Regions from separate parts of the Amycolatopsis sp. WAC 04182 genome, predicted to be linked through region 1. Evidence: predicted binding sites of a transcription regulator. Region 1 holds the regulator's gene; the other holds the start of a gene.
The links. The regulator HspR, encoded in region 1, represses chaperone genes until heat shock. The targets are predictions, from matches to a motif close to ANNTTGAGTNNNNNNNACTCAANNT.

Region 1 (9,602 bases):
TTCTTCTCCAGTGGATCCTCGTCCGTGATTCTGGGGAACTGTCTTCCGGCATGCGCTACCCGATCAGCGACTCCCAGCCCGTGACGGCCGACGCGGTCAGTCCGGTGCCGCGGTCGTCGGCACCGAGAGAAGCCCCGCCCGCGGTCACCGCGATGGTGCGGCTCATCCGGGACACCTGGGCGAAGTCGGAGCCCTTCATCCCGGAGATCTCCCAGTTCTTCTACGGGATGCTGTTCACCCTCGCGCCGGCGACCCGCGACTTCTTCCCGATCAACATGGAGGTCCAGCGCGGCAGGCTGGTGCGCGCGCTGGTCCACATCGTGCAGATGGTCGACCGGCCCGACGACCTCGTGCCGTTCCTGACCCAGCTCGGCCGCGACCACCGCAAGTTCGGTGTCATCCCGCGGCATTACGAGGCCGTCGGCACCGCACTGCTCGCCTCGCTCAAGAACCACCTCGGTCCGGACTGGACACCGGAGGTCGAACGGGCCTGGGCCGAGGCGTTCACCATCGTCGCCCGCGCGATGCAGGAGGCCGCCGCGGCCGACGTCAACCCGGCATCGTGGTCGGCCACCGTCCTCGAACACCGGCGGCTCACCTGGGATCTCGCCCTGGTCCGCGTCCAGCCCGAATTCCCGGTGCCGTACCAGCCCGGCCAATACATGAGTGTCGAAGTCCCGCAGCGGCCGAGGCTCTGGCGCTACCTGTCGCCGGCGAACGCGCCGCGCGAGGACGGCGGCATCGAGTTCCACGTGCGCGCCGTCGACGGCGGCTGGGTTTCGCGCGCCATCGTCAGCCACACGCAGCCCGGCGACGTCTGGCGGCTGGGGCCGCCGCTCGGCAGGCTTTCGGTCGACCGGACCGACGGCCGCGGCGTCCTGATGATCGCCGGCGGTACCGGTATCGCGCCGCTGCGCGCCATCCTGGACGACCTCGCGCAGTGGGGCGAAAACCCGAAGGTCCAGCTGTTCTACGGCGGACCGTCGCGTGAGGACCTTTACGACCTCGACGAGCTGCGCGCCCTCGCCGCCACGAACCCGTGGCTCACCGTGACGCCGGTGGTCGAGCACGGCGAAGAGGCGCCCGGCTGCGTGCAGGGCACCCTCGCGGAAGCCGTTACCCAGCAAGGATCCTGGCCGGGGCACCGGGTCCTCGTCGCCGGTTCGCCCGCGATGATCCGCGCGACGGTGTCCCGGATGCTGGTCGCGGGCAGCGCGCTCGACCAGATCGCGTACGACCCCTTCACCATCGACTAGGAATTCCATTCCACAATGGTGGTCAGCCGCGTTACGTGATCCCGTAATCACGGAGAAAACCCACCCGATCGGCCGATCACGCTTTCCTTTACTTAGTGCCAGACGGTGTTGACGGCGCGTATATCGTTTGCTCCGTTCGAGCGGGAAACAACCATTCGTGGATCCTTTCGCGACGTTCGGGCATACAGTCGAGAACCCTCGGGGGAACACGAGCACGATGACATCGGGTCTGGAGAATATGCCCGATCCAACTGGAGAAAATCGTTCACCCATGACTGCCGAAACAGTGAAATACGAGCATCCACCGAGTTCGTCGAGATCTTCACCGATTCCCGTTCCGCCCCTGATCGAGACGCCGTCCGCGGACAAGACCGTCGAGATGGCCAAGCTCATCAGGAAGAGTTTCGCCGCCGTCGAAACGAAGGCCGAAGAGCTGTCCCAGTACTTCTACGGCGTGCTCTTCTCCGTTTCGCCGGACGCGAGGGCGTTGTTCCCGATCAACATGGCCACGCAGCGAAATCGTTTGCTGCGCGCACTCGTCTACGTCGTCCAGATGGTGGACCGGCCCGACGAACTGGCCACGTTCCTCGGGCAACTCGGCCGCGACCACCGGAAGTTCGACGTCCTCGGCCGCCATTACGACGCCGTCGGCGTCGCGCTGATCGCCGCGTTGAAAAGGTTCCTGAAGGACGACTGGACACCGGAGCTGGAAGACGCCTGGGTCACCGCGTACGGCGTCATTTCGAAGAACATGCGCGAGGCCGCGGGCAAGGAAGTCGGGCCGGCGTGGTGGAAGGCGACCGTCATCGAACACCGCGTCGTGTCCCGTGACGTCGCCATCGTCAAGGTACGCACCGATCAGCCGCTCCCGTACCGGGCCGGCGGTTACGTCAGCGTCGAAGTCCCGCAGCGGCCGCGGATGTGGCGGTACTTCTCGCCCGCCACCGCGCCGCACGCCGACGGGACGATGGAGTTCCACGTGCACGCCGTGCGCGGAGGCTGGGTCTCGCGCGCGATCGTCCACCACACCCGGTTCGGCGACGTCTGGCGCCTCGGCCCGTCGCTCGGCGCGCTTTCGGTGAACCACACGGAGAGCCGTCCGCTGCTGATGATCGGCGGCGGCACCGGCGTCGCGCCGCTGCTCGCCCTGCTCGACGACATGTCGCGCTGGAAGCACAACCCGCCGGTGCACCTGTTCTTCGGCGGCCGCCGCCCGGAAGACCTCTACGCCCTCGACGAGCTCCGCGGGCTGACCGTCACCTGCCCTTGGCTGACGGTGACCCCGGTGACCGAGGAAGGCACCATCGCCGGCGGCGACCGCGGCACGCTGGCCACGGCGGTCACGCAGCGCGGTGCCTGGAAGGAGCGCGACGTGTACGTCGCCGGGTCACCGTCGATGATCCGGGCGACGATCGCGAAACTGCTCGCCGCGGGCACGGACCTGGCGCGGATCAAGTACGACCCCTTCACCCTGGACTGAGCCGATGCGTCCTTCGTATTAGGCCGATCGGCTGTTCCACCTGGGCTCGACGCAGCAGTAGGTCAGTGAATCATTGACCGCGGTCACCGGCGGATTTATGGTCTAGACCACATTGCTCCCCCTTACGGGAACACCGTCGTTCCATCCCCCAGGAGCCGGCATGACCGTCAAACGCAAGCTCGTGGCAGCCGCCGCCGGTGCGATCCTCGCCCCGATCGCCATCGTGGCCATCCCGCAGGTGGCCAGCGCCCACGGCTATGTGCTGTCCCCGCCCAGCCGCCAGGCGAACTGCGCCCAGGGCAAGGTTTCCGGCTGCGGTGCCATCGTCTACGAACCGCAGAGCGTCGAAGGCCCCAAGGGGCTCCGCAGCTGCAACGGCGGTCTTCCCGGATTCGCCGAGCTCAACGACGAGTCGAAGCCGTGGCCCGCCGCGTCGGTCGGCAACAGCGTGACCTTCAACTGGAAGTTCACCGCCTACCACCGGACCACGAACTACGAGTACTACATCGGCGGCACCAAGATCGCCGACATCAGCGGGAACAACTCCGCGCCGAAGGACCCGACGTCGCACACGGTGAGCCTGAACGGCTTCAGCGGCCGCCAGAAGGTGCTCGCCATCTGGAACATCGCGGACACGCCGATGGCCTTCTACAGCTGCATCGACCTGCAGATCGGCGGCGGCAACCCGCCCACCACGAGCAACCCGCCGACCACCAGCAACCCGCCTACGACGTCGAACCCCCCGACCAGCACGACCAACCCGCCCACCGGCGGCACCTGGGCGGCCGGCGCGTCCTACTCGGTCGGCAGCACGGTGACCTACGGCGGCGCCACCTACCGGTGCCAGATGGCGCATACGGCGATCCAAGGCTGGGAGCCGCCGAACACCCCGGCCCTGTGGACACGCCAGTGAAGCTGGCCCTCGTTCTCGTCGCCGGTCTCGTGGCCCTCGCGGGCTGCGGGTCCGGCGACGGCTCACCCCCCAACGCCGGCGCCCCGCTCTCCCCGGTCCCCCAGTCGGCGGGCGCGTCGGCGGCGTACAACGACGCCGACGTGATGTTCCTGCAGATGATGATCGCCCACAACGACCAGGGTGTGGAGATCGTCAAGCTGGTGAAGGCCAAGCAGGGGCAGAAGCAGGAGCTGACGAATCTCGCGGCGGCCATCGAGGCGACGCAGCAGACCGAGACCACCGACATGCGGAACTGGCTGAAGGCCTGGGGCAAACCCGAGACGGGCTCGGCGGATCCGCACGCGCACCACCATCACGGTGGCGACGGGCTCACGGACAAGGGACTGCTCGAAGCACTGTCCAAAAAGGATGGTGCGGAGTTCAGCCTCGACTTCGCCGACATCTTCGTCGCGCACCAGCACAACGGGGTCGCGCTGGCGAGGACCGAACTGAAGGACGGCAAGAACCCGGAGGCGAAGGCACTGGCCCAGCGGATCATGGATTCGCGCACCGGCGAGGTCCAGCAGATCCGGACCCTGGTGCCCGGCCAATAACGCGTTCAGTCCTCTGTGCGCGAACGTGTCACTCGCGTGATTGAAGGCGTAACTCGTGAGTTACGCCTTCAATCACGCGAGTTGCGTGCTCAATCACGCGAGTGACACGTTCAATCACGCGGGACCTAAGTACGTTTTTTGGGCTTCCAGACGACCAGGGCCGTCTGCTGCCGCAGGGGGACGAGGTCCTTGCGGTAGGAGGCGTGCACGGCCGCGGCCGTCTGTTCGGCGGCGACATATGCCGCCGTGAGCTCATCGGTCAGTTCGGCGATTCGCGCGCGGAGCGCGTCGACCTGGTTCTCCAGCTCGATGATCCGCTTGATGCCCGCGAGGTTGACACCGTCCTCTTGGGACAGTCGCTGCACTTCGCGCAGCAACGCGATATCCCGCATCGAGTAACGGCGTCCACCACCGGAGGTCCGGCCCGGCGACACGAGACCCTGGCGGTCGTAGGACCGCAGGGTCTGCGCGTGCAGGCCGGAAAGCTGCGCCGCCACCGAAATGACGAACACCGGGGTGTCCTCGTCCGCACCGTGCGGCAGCCCGCCGAACATCGTGCTCACCTGCCTTCGAGAAGTTCGGTGATCTCCGGTCGCGGATCGTGGTCGGCCATGGCCTCCGCGTAGGCCTCCAGCGCTTCACGGGCCTTGTCGTCCAATTTGGCCGGGATGGCCGCCTGCAGGGTGACCAGCAGGTCGCCCTGCGAGCCGTCGCGTTTCGCGATTCCCTTGCCGCGCACCCGGAGCACGCGACCGCTCGCCGTGCCCTGCGGCACCTTCAGCGAGACCTTCCCCTCGAGCGTCGGCACGGTGATCGTGCCGCCGAGGGCCAGTTCCGTGAAGGACACCGGCACGGTGATCGTCAGGTCGAGGTCCTTGCGCCCGAACACCGCGTGCGGAGCGACGTGCACGCGGACGTACAGATCGCCCGGTTGCGCGCCGCCACGGCCCGGTTCGCCCTGGCCCGCCAGCCGGATCCGCTGGTCGTCGGCGACGCCCGGCGGGATCCGCACGGTCAGCGTGCGGGTGCGGGTGCTGATGCCCTCGCCCGCGCATTCCGGGCAGGGGTCGTCGATGAGCGTGCCGCGGCCGCGGCAGTCCCGGCAGGGCTCCGAAAACGCGAACGCGCCCTGGCTCCGGCTGACCAGCCCGCTGCCCTGGCAGGTCGCACACGTCCTCGGGGAGGTCCCCGGCTTCGCGCCGTTGCCGCCACAGGTGGAACAGGTCGCCGGGCTCGACAGCCGCAGCGGCAGGGTCGCGCCCTTGACCGCCTCGGCGAAGTCGATCCGGACGTCGGTCTCCACGTCCGAGCCGCGCTGCGGCCGGTTCGCGGTGGCACCGGCGGCGCCGCGACGGCCGAAGAGCCCGCCGAGGATGTCGCCGAGACCGCCGAAGCCGCCCTGCTGCTGACCCGCCTGGCCGAAGATGTCGCCGACGTCGAAACCGCCGCCGCCACCGCCGGCCCCCGGGAAGCCGAAGCCGCCGGGACCACCGGAGCCGAAGAGGCGGCGGGCCTCGTCGTACTCCTTGCGCTTGGACGTGTCGGAAAGAACGCCGTACGCCTCGGAGACCGCCTTGAACTTCTTCTCGGCCTCCGCGTTGCCCGCGTTGGCGTCGGGGTGGTTCTCCTTGGCCAGCTTGCGATAGGCCTTCTTGATCTCGTCCGCGGTGGCGTCGGAGGAGACGCCCAGCTCACGGTAGAAGTCCTTACCGATCCATTCCCGTGCACTCACCGAACGTCTCCTCCTTTCACGCCGTATCGCCGATCAGCGGTTGTTCTCATCGAAAAGTTCGCCCTCGAGCGGCAGTTCGCCACCGACGGGCGGGTCCACCGGGGCGTCCTGCGCCGACGGCGCGGGAGCCGCGCCCGGCTCGTGGTCGGTGACCCCGACCATCGCCGGGCGCAGCACACGCTCGCCGAAGCGGTAACCGCGGCGCATGACCATGGTGACCGTCGGCTCGGTGACGTCCGGCGACGTGCTGTGCTGGACCGCCTCGTGGACGCTCGGGTCGAAGGGCTCGCCCTCGGCGCCGAACGGCTCGAGGCCCGACCGCTGCAGGCTCCCGACCAGCTTCTCGCCGACCGCCTTGAAGGCGCCCGTCAGATCGCCGTGCTGTTCCGCGCGCTCGATGTCGTCGAGCAGCGGGAGCAGATCGTTGACGACCGACGCCTTCGCGCCGGCGACGACCTGCTCGCGGTCGCGGTCCACGCGCTTGCGGTAGTTGGCGTACTCCGCCTGGAGACGCTGGAGGTCGGCGGTGCGTTCCGCCAGCTCCTTCTCCAGCCCGGTGGCCACCGACACCGAGTCGTCCACAATGGACTCCCCGAGGCCGGGGCCCGCGTGTGCCGCGGGCTCCGGCTCCGTCGGAGCAGCCGGTTCCTCGGCAGGAGCGGCGTGCTTCGGACCTTCCTTGGGTTCGGCCTCCGGGGCGGCCGAGCGGACCTCACCGGTCAGCGGATCGATCCGCCTACGGTCCCGCACGACCACCGGCTCATCCGGGCCCTGGCCCTCGGTTTCGTCGTAGCGTCCCGTCACTTCTTGTCCTTCTCGTCCTCTTCGACGATCTCGGCGTCGACGACGTCGTCGGCCTTGGCCTGCGAACCGGTGCCCGCACCCGCGGTCCCGGCGGCGCCTTCACCGGCGGCGGCGTCGTCGGCGGCGTTGCCCGCCGCGTTGGCGTAGAGCGCGGTGCCCAGCTCCTGCGAAGCGGTGTTCAGCTTCTCGATGGACTCGCGGATCTTCGCCGAGTCGGTGCCCTTGAGCGCCTCGTTGGCCTCGTCGATCGCGGTCTTGACCTTGCCCTTGAGCTCGTCGGGCAGCTTGTCCTCGTTGTCCTTGACGAACTTCTCGGTCTGGTAGACCAGCGTCTCCGCCTGGTTGCGGGTCTCCGCCTCCTCGCGGCGCTGCTTGTCCTCCTCGGCGTGCGCCTCGGCGTCCTTGACCATGCGCTCGATGTCGTCCTTCGGCAGCGCGGAGCCACCGGTGATCGTCATCGACTGCTCCTTGTTCGTGCCGAGGTCCTTCGCGAGGACGTGCACGATGCCGTTGGCGTCGATGTCGAAGGTGACCTCGATCTGCGGCACGCCACGGGGGGCGGGCGGGAGACCGGTCAGCTCGAACATGCCGAGCTTCTTGTTGTGCGCCGCGATCTCGCGCTCACCCTGGAACACCTGGATCTGCACCGAGGGCTGGTTGTCGTCCGCGGTGGAGAAGATCTCCGAACGCTTGGTCGGGATCGTGGTGTTGCGCTCGATGAGCTTGGTGAACACGCCGCCCTTGGTCTCGATGCCCAGCGAAAGCGGGGTCACGTCGAGCAGCAGGACGTCCTTGACCTCACCCTTGAGCACACCGGCCTGCAGCGCAGCGCCGACGGCGACGACCTCGTCCGGGTTGACGCCCTTGTTCGGCTCGCGGCCGCCGGTCAGCTCCTTGACCAGCTCGGACACGGCGGGCATGCGGGTGGAACCACCCACGAGCACGACGTGGTCGATGTCGCCGACGGCGACACCCGCGTCACGGATGACGTTGTTGAACGGCTTGCGGGTGCGCTCGAGCAGGTCCGAGGTGATCTTCTGGAACTCGGCGCGGGAGAGCTGCTCGTCGAGGAACAACGGGTTCTTGTCCGCGTCCACCGTGATGTACGGCAGGTTGATGCTGGCCGAGTTCGAGCTGGAGAGCTCGATCTTCGCCTTCTCGGCGGCCTCACGGATGCGCTGGAGCGCCATCTTGTCCTTGGTGAGGTCGATGCCGTTGGACGACTTGAACTTGTCGACCAGCCAGGTGACGATGCGCTCGTCCCAGTCGTCACCGCCGAGGTGGTTGTCACCGGAGGTCGCACGGACCTCGACGACACCCTCGCCGATCTCCAGCAGCGAGACGTCGAACGTACCGCCACCGAGGTCGAAGACCAGGATGGTCTGTTCCTTCTCGCCCTTGTCGAGGCCGTACGCCAGCGCCGCCGCGGTGGGCTCGTTGACGATGCGGAGCACGTTCAGGCCGGCGATCTGCCCGGCCTCCTTGGTGGCCTGCCGCTGCGCGTCCTCGAAGTAGGCGGGGACGGTGATGACCGCGTCGGTGATGGTCTCGCCCAGGTACGCCTCGGCGTCGCGCTTGAGCTTCATCAGCACGCGGGCGCTGATCTCCTGCGAGGTGTAGGCCTTGCCGTCGATCTCGGTCTTCCAGTCGGTACCGATGTGCCGCTTGACCGACCGGATGGTCCGGTCGACGTTCGTCACGGCCTGGTTCTTCGCCGGCTGGCCGGTCAGCACTTCGCCGTTCTTGGCGAAGGCGACGATGGACGGGGTGGTGCGGGAACCTTCCGAGTTGGCGATGACCGTCGGCTCGCCGCCCTCAAGGACAGCGACGACCGAGTTGGTCGTGCCGAGGTCGATGCCGACCGCTCGCGCCATGGTGTGATCCTCCTGCTAGTTCGTGACCTGCACGTATCGGCCCACCTTGAGTGGGCTCAACGCAAGTTGTATCGGGATGGTGGGGCTTCCGTCAAGCCGGACTTGAGTCACCCTCACTCAACCTTGTATCCGGCTCAACGTGCGGCACGATCGTCTTGTTCCCGGACTACCGGCAGACCGCGCCCGGAGCGGGTGTGACGCCGCTCACCAGGTATTTCACCTCTTGGGTGCGCACGCAGGCCGAGTTGAGCAGCCCCGTGTGCCCGTACCCGGCGTCGACCAGCAACGTCGAGTTCTCGATGTTCCGCGCGAGCCCCTTCGCCCACACCAGCGGCGTCGCCGGATCGTGTTCGCCGCCGACCACGAGGATCGGCGCCGCCCCCTGGACGCGCTGCGGCCGCGGCAGGTACGCCGAAGGCACCGGCCAGCCCGCGCACCCGCTCGCCATGTCCCAGAACTCCGAGTACCGCCAGCCGTGCGGCGAGAGGGTCTTCACCAGTCCCTGCATCGCCCGCATGTCGGCGTAGGAGGTGAACGGCGAGCCGAAGTCGTGACAGCCGATCGCGCGATACGCGCCGTAAGACGGGTCGAGCTGGGAGTACGGCAGCAGTCCGTCCGCGTTCCCCGCCGTCGCGGCCTCGATCGCCTTCGCGAGTTCCGGCCAGAACGCGGGGAGGATGAGGCTGCCGTAGACGCCGGCCGCCATCTCCTCGGCGGTCACGTTCCGCCCGAGTTGTTTCGACGGCACACCCCCGGGCGTCCGCATCAGCGCGTCGTAAGCGGCGAGGGCGTCCTTGCCGCGAAGCGGGCAGTCGGCCGACGTCGTGCACCACCGCGCGAAGTCCTTGAGCGCGCTTTCGGTCGCGATTGCCTCTTCGAGGACCGCCTGCCTGGTCGGCCGCGAATGGTCGACCGCGCCGTCGAGCACCATCGTCCGGACGCGCTTCGGG
Region 2 (9,602 bases), on a different contig from region 1:
TGTACGGCCGCCCGCTGGGCATGGTCCGGGTGCAGTTCCCCGGCGAGACGGGGTGGATCGGCGGCCGGGTCGCGGCCGAGAAGGTCGGCTACCTGTCGTCGCTCGCGGTGGCCGAACCGGCGCGTTCGAGCGGGGTGGGGACGGCGCTCGCCGCGCACGCGCACCAGGTCTTCGACGAATGCGGCACCGACGCCGTGCTGCTGCACCACGCGCTGGCCAACCCGCGCTCGACGCCGTTCTGGTACGCGCAGGGCTACCGGCCGCTCTGGACGTACTGGCAGCGCCGACCGGCGGTGCCCTGATCCCGATAGGCTCGTTTTCGTGAAGAAGGACGAGGACGCGGCCCCGGTGGCGCCGACCGGGGTCGACACCGAAAAGCCGTCCGCGGCGAGGATCTACGACTGGTTCCTCGGCGGGACCCACAACTGGGCGGTCGACCGCGAATTCGCCCGCGCGCTGGAAAAGCAGTGGCGGTGGGTCAAACCGGGCGCGCGGCACAACCGCGAGTTCATGAACCGGGTCGTGCGCGCGGCGCTGAACGCCGGGATCCGGCAGTTCATCGATCTGGGCTCCGGTGTCCCGACCGCCGGGAACGTGCACGAGATCGTCCAGGAGGAACTGGAGCCGGGCGACACGGCGAAGGTCGTGTACGTCGACTACGAGCCGGTGGCGGTCGCGCACGCGGAGCTGATCCTCGAACGGCACGAGGCGACCGACTGGGCCGGGATCATCCAGGCGGACATGAGGCGGCCGAAGGACGTCCTGCGGCATCCGGAAACGCTGCGGCTGATCGATTTCGACCAGCCGGTGTGCCTGATGATGATGGCCGTCCTGCATTTCGCCGGCCCGCACGACGATCCGCCCGCGCTGGTCGCGACCTACCGGAACGCGCTGGCGCCGGGCAGCTGGCTGGGGCTGTCGCATATGAGCTTCGGCGGCCAGACGGGCGAGGACGCCGACGGGCTCCACTGGATGGTCGAGCAGTACCGGAAGACGAGCAACCCGGTGTGGATGCGGGACCGTGAAGAGATCGAGCCGCTCTTCGGGGACTGGCCGCTGCTGGAGCCCGGCGTCGTCCACCTGCCCGAGTGGCGGCCGGTGCGGGAGCTGAGGCGGGACGAGGAAGGTGCCCGGCCGTTCGCCTGGTGCGGGGTCGCCGTCCACCCCTGACATCCGACCTCTGGTCCCAACGCGTCGCGTTTAGCCCCCTAAACGCGACGCGTTGGGCGTTAGAGGTCGGAGGGGAGAGTGATCGCTGACGGCGAACGCGAGAAGGAAACAAACGGGTCGATCGGAGAGTTGAGCTAGACAGACTCAACTAACCGAGGAGTGCACAGATGACCGACACCCGCCTCCTGCCCGTCCTCCCGCTCGATGACGACGTCGTGCTGCCGGGCATGATCGTCCCGCTCGACCTCGCCGACACGGAGACGCGCGCCGCGGTGGAGTCCGCCCAGGCCACCACGCCTGCCCAGGCTTCCTTCCCGGGGATCCGGTCCAGCGCCGCCACGAAGGCCGAAGTGCTGATCGTCCCCCGCGTCCACGGCGAGTACGCCGGACTCGGCACCATCGCGACCGTCGAGCGCATCGGGCGCGTGCCCGGCGGCAAGACCGCGGTGTTGCTGCGCGGCACCCGCCGCGCCGTCGTCGGCCACATCGCCGACGGCCCCGGCGCCGCCCGCTGGGTGCACGCCGAGGTCGCCGCCGAGACCACCGACGACAACTCCGCGAAGCTCGCGTCCGAGTACAAGTCCGTCGTCATCGCGATCCTCCAGCAGCGCGGCGGCTGGCAGATGATCGACGCCGTCCAGGAGGTCGAGGAGCCGTCCGCGCTCGCCGACCTCGCGGGCAACTCGTCCTACCTCAAGACCGAGCAGAAGCTCGAACTGCTGACCACGCTCGACGTCTCCACGCGGCTGGAGAAAGCGCTCGAATGGAGCCGCGAGCAGCTGGCCGAGCTCGAGGTCACCGACACCATCCGCAAGGACGTCCAGGAGGGCATGGAGAAGCAGCAGAAGGAGTTCCTGCTGCGCCGCCAGCTCGAAGCGATCCGCAAGGAGCTGGGCGAACTCGACGGCACCGCCAACGACGACGACTACCGCGCCCGCGTCGAGGCCGCCGAACTGCCGGACGCGGTCAAGAAGGCCGCACTGTCCGAAGTGGACAAACTGGAGCGGACGTCGGACCAGTCCCCCGAGGGCGGCTGGATCCGCACGTGGCTGGACACCGTCCTCGAACTGCCGTGGAACGAGCGCACCACCGACGTCCACGACATCGCCGCGGCGCGCGACATCCTCGACGCCGACCACGCCGGTCTCGACGACGTGAAGGAACGCATCATCGAGTACCTGGCCGTGCGCAAGCGTCGCGCGGAGTCGGGCCTTGGCCCGGTCGGCGGACGGCGTTCGGGCGCCGTGCTGGCGCTCGCCGGTCCTCCCGGGGTCGGCAAGACGTCGCTCGGCGAGTCCGTGGCGAAGGCGATGGGCCGCAAGTTCGTCCGCGTGGCGCTCGGCGGCATCCGCGACGAGGCCGAGATCCGCGGTCACCGCCGCACCTACGTCGGCGCGCTGCCCGGCCGGATCGTCCGCGCCATCAAGGAAGCGGGCTCGATGAACCCGGTCGTGCTGCTCGACGAGATCGACAAGGTCGGCGCCGACTACCGCGGCGACCCGACGGCCGCGCTGCTGGAAGTGCTGGACCCGGAGCAGAACCACACGTTCCGCGACCACTACCTCGAGGTCGAGCTCGACCTGTCCGACGTCGTGTTCCTCGCGACGGCGAACGCGCTCGAGACCATCCCCGGCCCGCTGCTGGACCGGATGGAGCTGGTCACCCTCGACGGCTACACCGAGCACGAGAAGGTCACCATCGCCCGCGACCACCTGCTCCCCCGCGAGCTGGAGCGCGCCGGTCTCGGCAAGGACGACGTCACGCTGACCGACGGCGCGTTCAGCCGCATCGCCGCCGAGTACACGCGGGAGGCCGGGGTGCGCAACGCGAACCGGACCATCGCGAAGGTGCTGCGGAAGGTGGCGACCAAGGTCGCGCTGGACGAGGTCGAGCTGCCGCTGACGATCGACGCCGACGGGCTCGAGACCTACCTCGGCCGCCCGCGGCACCTGCCGGAGTCCTCACTGCCCGCGTCGACGCAGCGCACGTCGACCCCGGGTGTGGCGACCGGGCTGGCGGTGACCGGCGCCGGCGGTGACGTCCTCTACATCGAGGCGTCGCTGGCGGATCCGGAGTCGGGCTCGACCGGGCTGTCGCTGACCGGCCAGCTGGGCGACGTGATGAAGGAGTCGGTGCAGATCGCGTTGTCGTACCTGCGCTCGCGCGGCGCCGAGCTGGAACTGCCGGTCGGCGACCTGAAGGACCGCGGCATCCACGTGCACGTCCCCGCGGGCGCGGTGCCCAAGGACGGGCCGAGCGCCGGCATCACGATGACGACCGCGCTGGCGTCCCTGCTCTCGGGCCGGGTCGTGAAGTCGGACGTCGCGATGACCGGTGAGGTGTCGCTGACCGGGCGTGTGCTGCCGATCGGCGGGGTCAAGCAGAAGCTGCTGGCCGCGCACCGGGCCGGGATGAAGACGGTGATCATCCCGCAGCGCAACGAGCCCGATCTGGACGACGTGCCGGCGGAAGTGCTGGCACAGCTGGACGTCCACGCCGTGGCGAACGTCCGTGACGTCCTGGACATCGCGCTGGCCCCGGCGACGGCTCCGGTCGCCCAAGCGGCGTAACAGCGCGAGGCCGAGCCCCGGATCCTGCCCAGGATCCGGGGCTTTCGGCTTTCCGAGATCCGGACGAACCCGGACATTGACTCACCTTAAACTCCCTATCACGTTTTGATAACGTGTATTGCGTGCCACCCAGCCGGGGTGCGTGATCCTTGAGAGGGCAAGGTCATGAGTCAAGGAATTCTTTCCCCGTTGCGGCCGAGGCGCAGGTGCGTTTCGGCCGGTCAGATCGTCTGTCTGAGCATTCTCACCGGTTTCACCGCGGCGCTGACCTTCGCCGGTACCAGTGCCTCGATCGCCGCGGGTATCGCCATCGCCCTGTTCGGCGCCGTTCTCCGTCACCCCGTGCCCGCCAGGGCATCCCGATGAACACCGAATCGGAGTTCATGGCACGGCTGCGCGAACTTCGCGACCGAAGCGGCCTCAGCATCCGCGCGCTGGCCGCCGCGACCGGCTGGTCGCGCAGCACCTTGGCCGACATGTTGGCCCGGAACACCTTGCCCAGCAACGAAAACCAGATGAGGGGCCTGCTGTGCGCACTGCTCCGTGCGGTGCCCGGAGAGCCGGGGATAGACGAGTATCTCGCCGACTGGCGTCACCTGATCGGACGTCGCCACCACCGCAATGGCGGATGCGCGCCGATCGATCGGATACTGCTCGCGTTGGCCGTCGCGGAACAGCGCGGCGGGGCCGACGCGCCGGGGCTCCGCAAAGCCCGGGAAATTGTGCTGAGCGAGGGTTCCCTACGAAAGTTCTCTTCTCGCGGTGAATATGCCGCGAATTCACCTGGAAGTCCCGTTCCGCCCGTACTCTCCGACCCGCTCCTTCCCGCACCACCACATCAGCGGATGTCTCGGAGGCATGAGTGAAGCGACGGAATTTCCTGCGCGCGGCCGTGGTCGGCGCCGGTGTCACGGCGTTCGGAAACAGGCTCTCGGGGGCGGCCCTCGCCGCGCCCGCCCAGAACGGACCCAGCCCGTACGGCGCGCTCCAGGCGGCCGACGCGAACGGGATCCAGCTGCCGGCGGGATTCACCAGCCGCGTCATCGCGAGGTCCGGCCAGCAGGTCGCGAACACCGGGTACACCTGGCACAGCGCCCCGGACGGCGGCGCCGTGTTCGCCGACGGCAGCGGCTGGATCTACGTGTCGAACTCGGAGATCACCCCGGGCGGCGGCGCGAGCGCGGTCAAATTCGACGCGAGCGGGAACATCACCGGCGCACACCGCATCCTGGCGAACACGCGGCAGAACTGCGCAGGGGGCAAGACTCCTTGGAACACCTGGCTTTCCTGTGAGGAGATCGACCTCGGGTTCGTCTACGAGTGCCAGCCGAACGGCCCGGCAACGGCCGCCGTCCAGCGGCCCGCGATGGGGAAGTTCAAGCACGAGGCCGCGGCGGCCGACCCGGTGCGCAAGGTCGTCTACCTGACCGAGGACACCTCGGACGGCTGCTTCTACCGCTTCGTCCCGACGACCTGGGGCAACCTCTCCGCCGGAACGCTGCAGGTGCTGAAGGCGGGCACGGCGACCTCGGGCAGCTTCACCTGGGCGAACGTGCCCGACCCCGACGGCTCCCCCACCGCCACCCGCAACCAGGTGTCCGGCGCGAAACGGTTCTCCGGCGGCGAAGGCCTGCACTACGCCAACGACACCGCGTGGTTCACCACCAAGGGCGACAACCGCGTCTGGCAGCTCAACCTGACGAACAACACCTACGAGCTGGCCTACGACGACTCGCTGGTCAGCCCCGGGTCGGCGCCGCTGACCGGCGTCGACAACGTCACCGGCACCTCCTCGGGTGATCTGTTCGTCGCCGAAGACGGCGGCAACATGGAGATCTGCATCATCACGCCGAACGACATCGTGGCGCCGTTCCTGCGGATCAACGGCCAGAGCTCGTCGGAGATCTGCGGCCCCGCGTTCACCCCGGCGGGGAACCGGCTGTACTTCTCGTCGCAACGCGGTACCTCCGGTTCGTCCTCCGGCGGGATCACCTACGAGGTGACCGGCCCCTTCCGTTCCTGAGACCCGGTGCGGGCGCCCGGCAAGGGGCGCCCGCACCGGCTCAGGCGTTGGTGCGGTTCTTCTCGCGCAGGCGGTTCACCACGAAGAGGATCAGCGCGACCCCGACGGCGGCGATCACGAAGTACTGGAAGAACCCGGCGTACTCCTCGACCACGTGCCAGCTCTCCCCGAGGCCGTAGCCCGCCAGCACGAACACCGTGTTCCAGATCAGGCTGCCCAGCGTGGTCAGGGCCAGGAACCGCCAGAACGGCATGCGCTCGATCCCGGCGGGCAACGAGATGAGGCTGCGGAAGATCGGCACCATCCTGCCGAAGAACACCGCCTTGGTGCCGTGTTTCTGGAACCAGGCCTCTGTTTTGTCGAAGTCGGACGTCTTGACCAGCGGGATCTTCGCCATCCAGCGGCGAGTGCGGTCTCGGCCGAGCAGGAGGCCGAGGTAGTACACGATGATCGCGCCCGCGACCGAACCGAAGGTCGTCCACACCAGCGCTTCCACCAGGGTGAACGTGCCCTGGCTCGCGGAGAACCCGGCGAGCGGGAGCACCAGTTCGCTGGGGATCGGCGGGAACAGGTTGTCCAGGCCGACGATGATCGCGGCGCCCGGACCGCCCAGCGCGTCCATCAGTGACACCGCCCAGCCGGCGAGTCCTCCCATCGGTTCGCTGGCGGTTTGGGCGAGCAGGAGGTTCATGGCGGCCTTTCGTGGTCGTCTGCAGTTGCCAACGAACGTACGAATCACCCGGGTTCCGCACCCTGGGGTGAAGCGGCACAGATCACTGAGGAAAACCGCAATACCGACCTCCGGATACCCCGCTAGCCTGGCGCTATGCCTTTTCCGGCAGCGATGCGCCGCTACCTGCGCAAAGCACTCCGCGGCACCCTCGGCCTGGCGATCGGCGCCATGACCTCGGTCGCGGAGTTCTTCTACGTGCTCTTCGGCGGCCTCGCGCTCACGGTCCCCGCGCTGCGGCGGCCCGTCTTCGCCGGTGCGCGCGTACTGTCCGAAATGGAACGGCGGCGGCTGGAGAAGTACTTCGGCGAAGAGAACGCCACGGATTACACCGGCCGTCGCGCGATGGCCTACCTCGTCCCGCGGTGCGTCATCGGACTGCTCTGCGCCGCGATCTTCCTCATGATCGCACTGGGCACCGGATCCGGCCTGATCATCGCCGCTCAGCTCCTCGCAGGTCAGTCCCCCGGCGGGGGAGCGCCTGCCGACTGGTACGACCCGGTCACCACCAGCCTCGTCGGCGCACTGCTTGTTTTCCTTGCCTTGCAAGGACTTCTCGGAGCCGCGACGCTGGACGGCAAGCTGGCAAGGCACTTTTTCGGGCCCAGCAAGAAGGAACAGTTGCGCCGCCGGGTCTCCGAACTCGCGACCAGCCGGGCCGAGGTGGTCGAGGCGGTCAACGGCGAGCGCCGCCGCATCGAACGGGACCTGCACGACGGCGTCCAGCAGCGGCTAGTCGCGCTCGGGATGCTGCTCGGCCGGGCGCGGCGGGCCACCGACCCGGAGCACGCGTCGGATCTGCTGCGGCAGGCACACGAGGAATCCCAGCGTGCCCTGGTCGACCTGCGCGAGGTCTCGTGGCGGGTCTATCCGATCGCACTGGACGCGGACGGGCTGCACCCCGCGCTTGAAGCGCTCGCGGAACGCTCGGGGATACCGGTCCATCTGCGGGTCGACCTGCCGGAAAGGCCACCGGCGGCCATCGAGACCGTCGTCTACTTCGTCGCGTCCGAAGCTGTCACCAATACGATCAAGCACGCCGCGGCGACGCGGATCGACATCGAGGCCGAGCGGGACGGGGACAGGGTGCGAGTGCGGATCACCGACGACGGCACGGGCGGGGCACGGGAGTCCGGCGGCGGCCTGTCCGGACTCGCACGGCGCGTCGCGGCCGCGGACGGGGAGTTCACTGTGGACAGTCCGCTCGGCGGCCCGACCGTGGTGACGGCGGTGCTGCCGTGCGGGTGATCCTCGCCGAGGACTCGACCCTGCTGCGCGAGGGGCTGGTCCGGCTGCTGGTCGAAGAGGGGCACGAGGTCGTGGCGTCGGTCGGCGACGGCGACGCGCTCCTCTCGACGACCGCCGCCTATCGGCCGGACGTGATCGTCACCGACGTCCGCATGCCGCCGACTCATACCGACGAAGGGCTCCGCGCGGCGCTCGAGATCCGGAAGCGCTGGCCGGAGATCGGGGTGCTGGTGCTCTCGCAGTACGTCGAGAAGCGCTACGCCGCCGAGTTGATCACCGGCGACGGTGAGCGCGTCGGCTATCTCCTGAAGGACCGGGTCGCCCAAGTGGGCGAATTCCTGGAGGCGCTCGACCGCGTCGCCGGGGGCGGGGCGGCGTTCGATCCGGAGGTCGTCCGGCGGCTGCTCGCGCGGACCACGCATACCGATCCGCTCGCGAAACTGACCGTCCGGGAGCGTGAGGTGCTGGAGAAAATGGCGCAGGGCCACACGAACTCCGGGATCGCCGAGTCGCTCTTCGTGTCGCTGAGCGCCGTCGAGAAGCACGTGAACGCCATCTTCGACAAGCTCGGACTGGCCAGCACCGCCGGGTACAGCCGCCGCGTCCTCGCGATCCTGCGGTACCTCGGTTCCTGACCCCGAGTTGACAGGCAAGTGACGGCTTGCCTATAACGGAGTCGTGGACGGCGACCTGTTCAAGGCGATCGGCGACGCGACGCGGCGCACCATCCTGGACGAGCTGACCGAAAAGGACGGTCAGACCCTGTTCGAGATCTGCGGCAGGCTGACCATGAAACACGGCCTCGCCTCGTCACGGCAGGCCATCTCGCAGCATCTCGCGATGCTCGAACAGGCGGGCCTGGTGCACACCCGACGACAGGGCCGCTACAAGTTCCACCACATCGACACGAGCCCGTTGCGGTCGATCGTCGAGCGGTGGCCCATCGACCGAGAGGAACCGAACCCGTGATCCGGATCACCATCACCAGCGTCTTCGTCGACGACCAGGCCAAGGCGCTGGAGTTCTACACCGAAAAGCTGGGGTTCATCAAGAAACACGACGTGCCCACCGGTGACGCCCGCTGGCTCACCGTGGTCTCCTCCGCCGACCCCGACGGTGTCGAGCTGCTGCTGGAGCCGGACGGCCACCCCGCGGCGAAGCCGTTCAAGAAGGCACTCACGGACGACGGCATCCCGTTCACCCAGTTCGCCGTCGACGACGTGTACGCCGAGGTCGACCGTCTCAAGGGCCTGGGCGTCGAGTTCACGCAGGACGCCGTCGACATGGGTCCCGTGGTCACCGCCGTCTTCGACGACACCTGCGGCAACCTGATCCAGCTCGCCACGATGAAGTAGCCCGGACACGGAAAAGCGGGGCTTGGTCCACTGTGGACCAAGCCCCGCTTTGTTTTTTCCTTACTGCTGCACCCATTCCACGAGTTCCACGGGCACACCGTTCGGGTCGGTGACCATCAGGAGGCGCTCTCCCCACGGTTCTTCCCGCAGCGGCAACGTGATCTCGACACCTTCGCCGCGCAGGCGCTTCTCCTCGGCTTCGAGGTTTTCGACCGTGAAGGCCACGATCACCCCGGACGCGCGCTGCTGCCGCAGGTTCTCCGGCAGGACCTCGATTCCCGCCTGAAGCAGGACGATGGTCATCTTCGCGGTTTCGTGCCCGAGAGAGACGAAACCCTCCGCGGCCATCTGCTCGGTGAAGCCGAAGTGCTCGGTGAAGAAGCGGCTGGACGCGGCGACGTCGTCGACGGTCAGCGAGACGGTGGAGGCAAGGACGTTCATGGGCTATCCCCTTCGGGTCGGCGGTGGGTTTCGGAGAAGCCGGCCGGTCAGTACGACCGGCGGCG

Region 2: a site for HspR is predicted at 1,297-1,321, ahead of lon (endopeptidase La). Genes of this name have one in related genera too.

The regions. Positions count from the first base shown of each region.
Region 1 covers NZ_QHJJ01000004.1:850,906-860,507, reverse strand. The annotation lists gene DMH01_RS24385 (globin domain-containing protein) at 153-1,256, shown strand; gene DMH01_RS24380 (FAD-binding oxidoreductase) at 1,636-2,736, shown strand; gene DMH01_RS24375 (lytic polysaccharide monooxygenase) at 2,897-3,649, shown strand; gene DMH01_RS24370 (DUF305 domain-containing protein) at 3,634-4,242, shown strand; gene DMH01_RS24365 (heat shock protein transcriptional repressor HspR) at 4,368-4,796, opposite strand; gene dnaJ (molecular chaperone DnaJ) at 4,802-5,974, opposite strand; gene grpE (nucleotide exchange factor GrpE) at 6,008-6,778, opposite strand; gene dnaK (molecular chaperone DnaK) at 6,775-8,652, opposite strand; gene DMH01_RS24345 (alpha/beta hydrolase) at 8,819-9,602, opposite strand, start outside.
Region 2 covers NZ_QHJJ01000005.1:48,239-57,840, reverse strand. The annotation lists gene DMH01_RS26160 (GNAT family N-acetyltransferase) at 1-302, shown strand, start outside; gene DMH01_RS26155 (SAM-dependent methyltransferase) at 322-1,170, shown strand; gene lon (endopeptidase La) at 1,338-3,740, shown strand; gene DMH01_RS26145 (hypothetical protein) at 3,906-4,106, shown strand; gene DMH01_RS26140 (helix-turn-helix transcriptional regulator) at 4,103-4,606, shown strand; gene DMH01_RS26135 (alkaline phosphatase PhoX) at 4,603-5,763, shown strand; gene DMH01_RS26130 (DedA family protein) at 5,804-6,454, opposite strand; gene DMH01_RS26125 (sensor histidine kinase) at 6,590-7,741, shown strand; gene DMH01_RS26120 (response regulator transcription factor) at 7,732-8,376, shown strand; gene DMH01_RS26115 (helix-turn-helix transcriptional regulator) at 8,420-8,710, shown strand; gene DMH01_RS26110 (VOC family protein) at 8,707-9,096, shown strand; gene DMH01_RS26105 (VOC family protein) at 9,157-9,537, opposite strand; gene DMH01_RS42785 (hypothetical protein) at 9,585-9,602, opposite strand, start outside.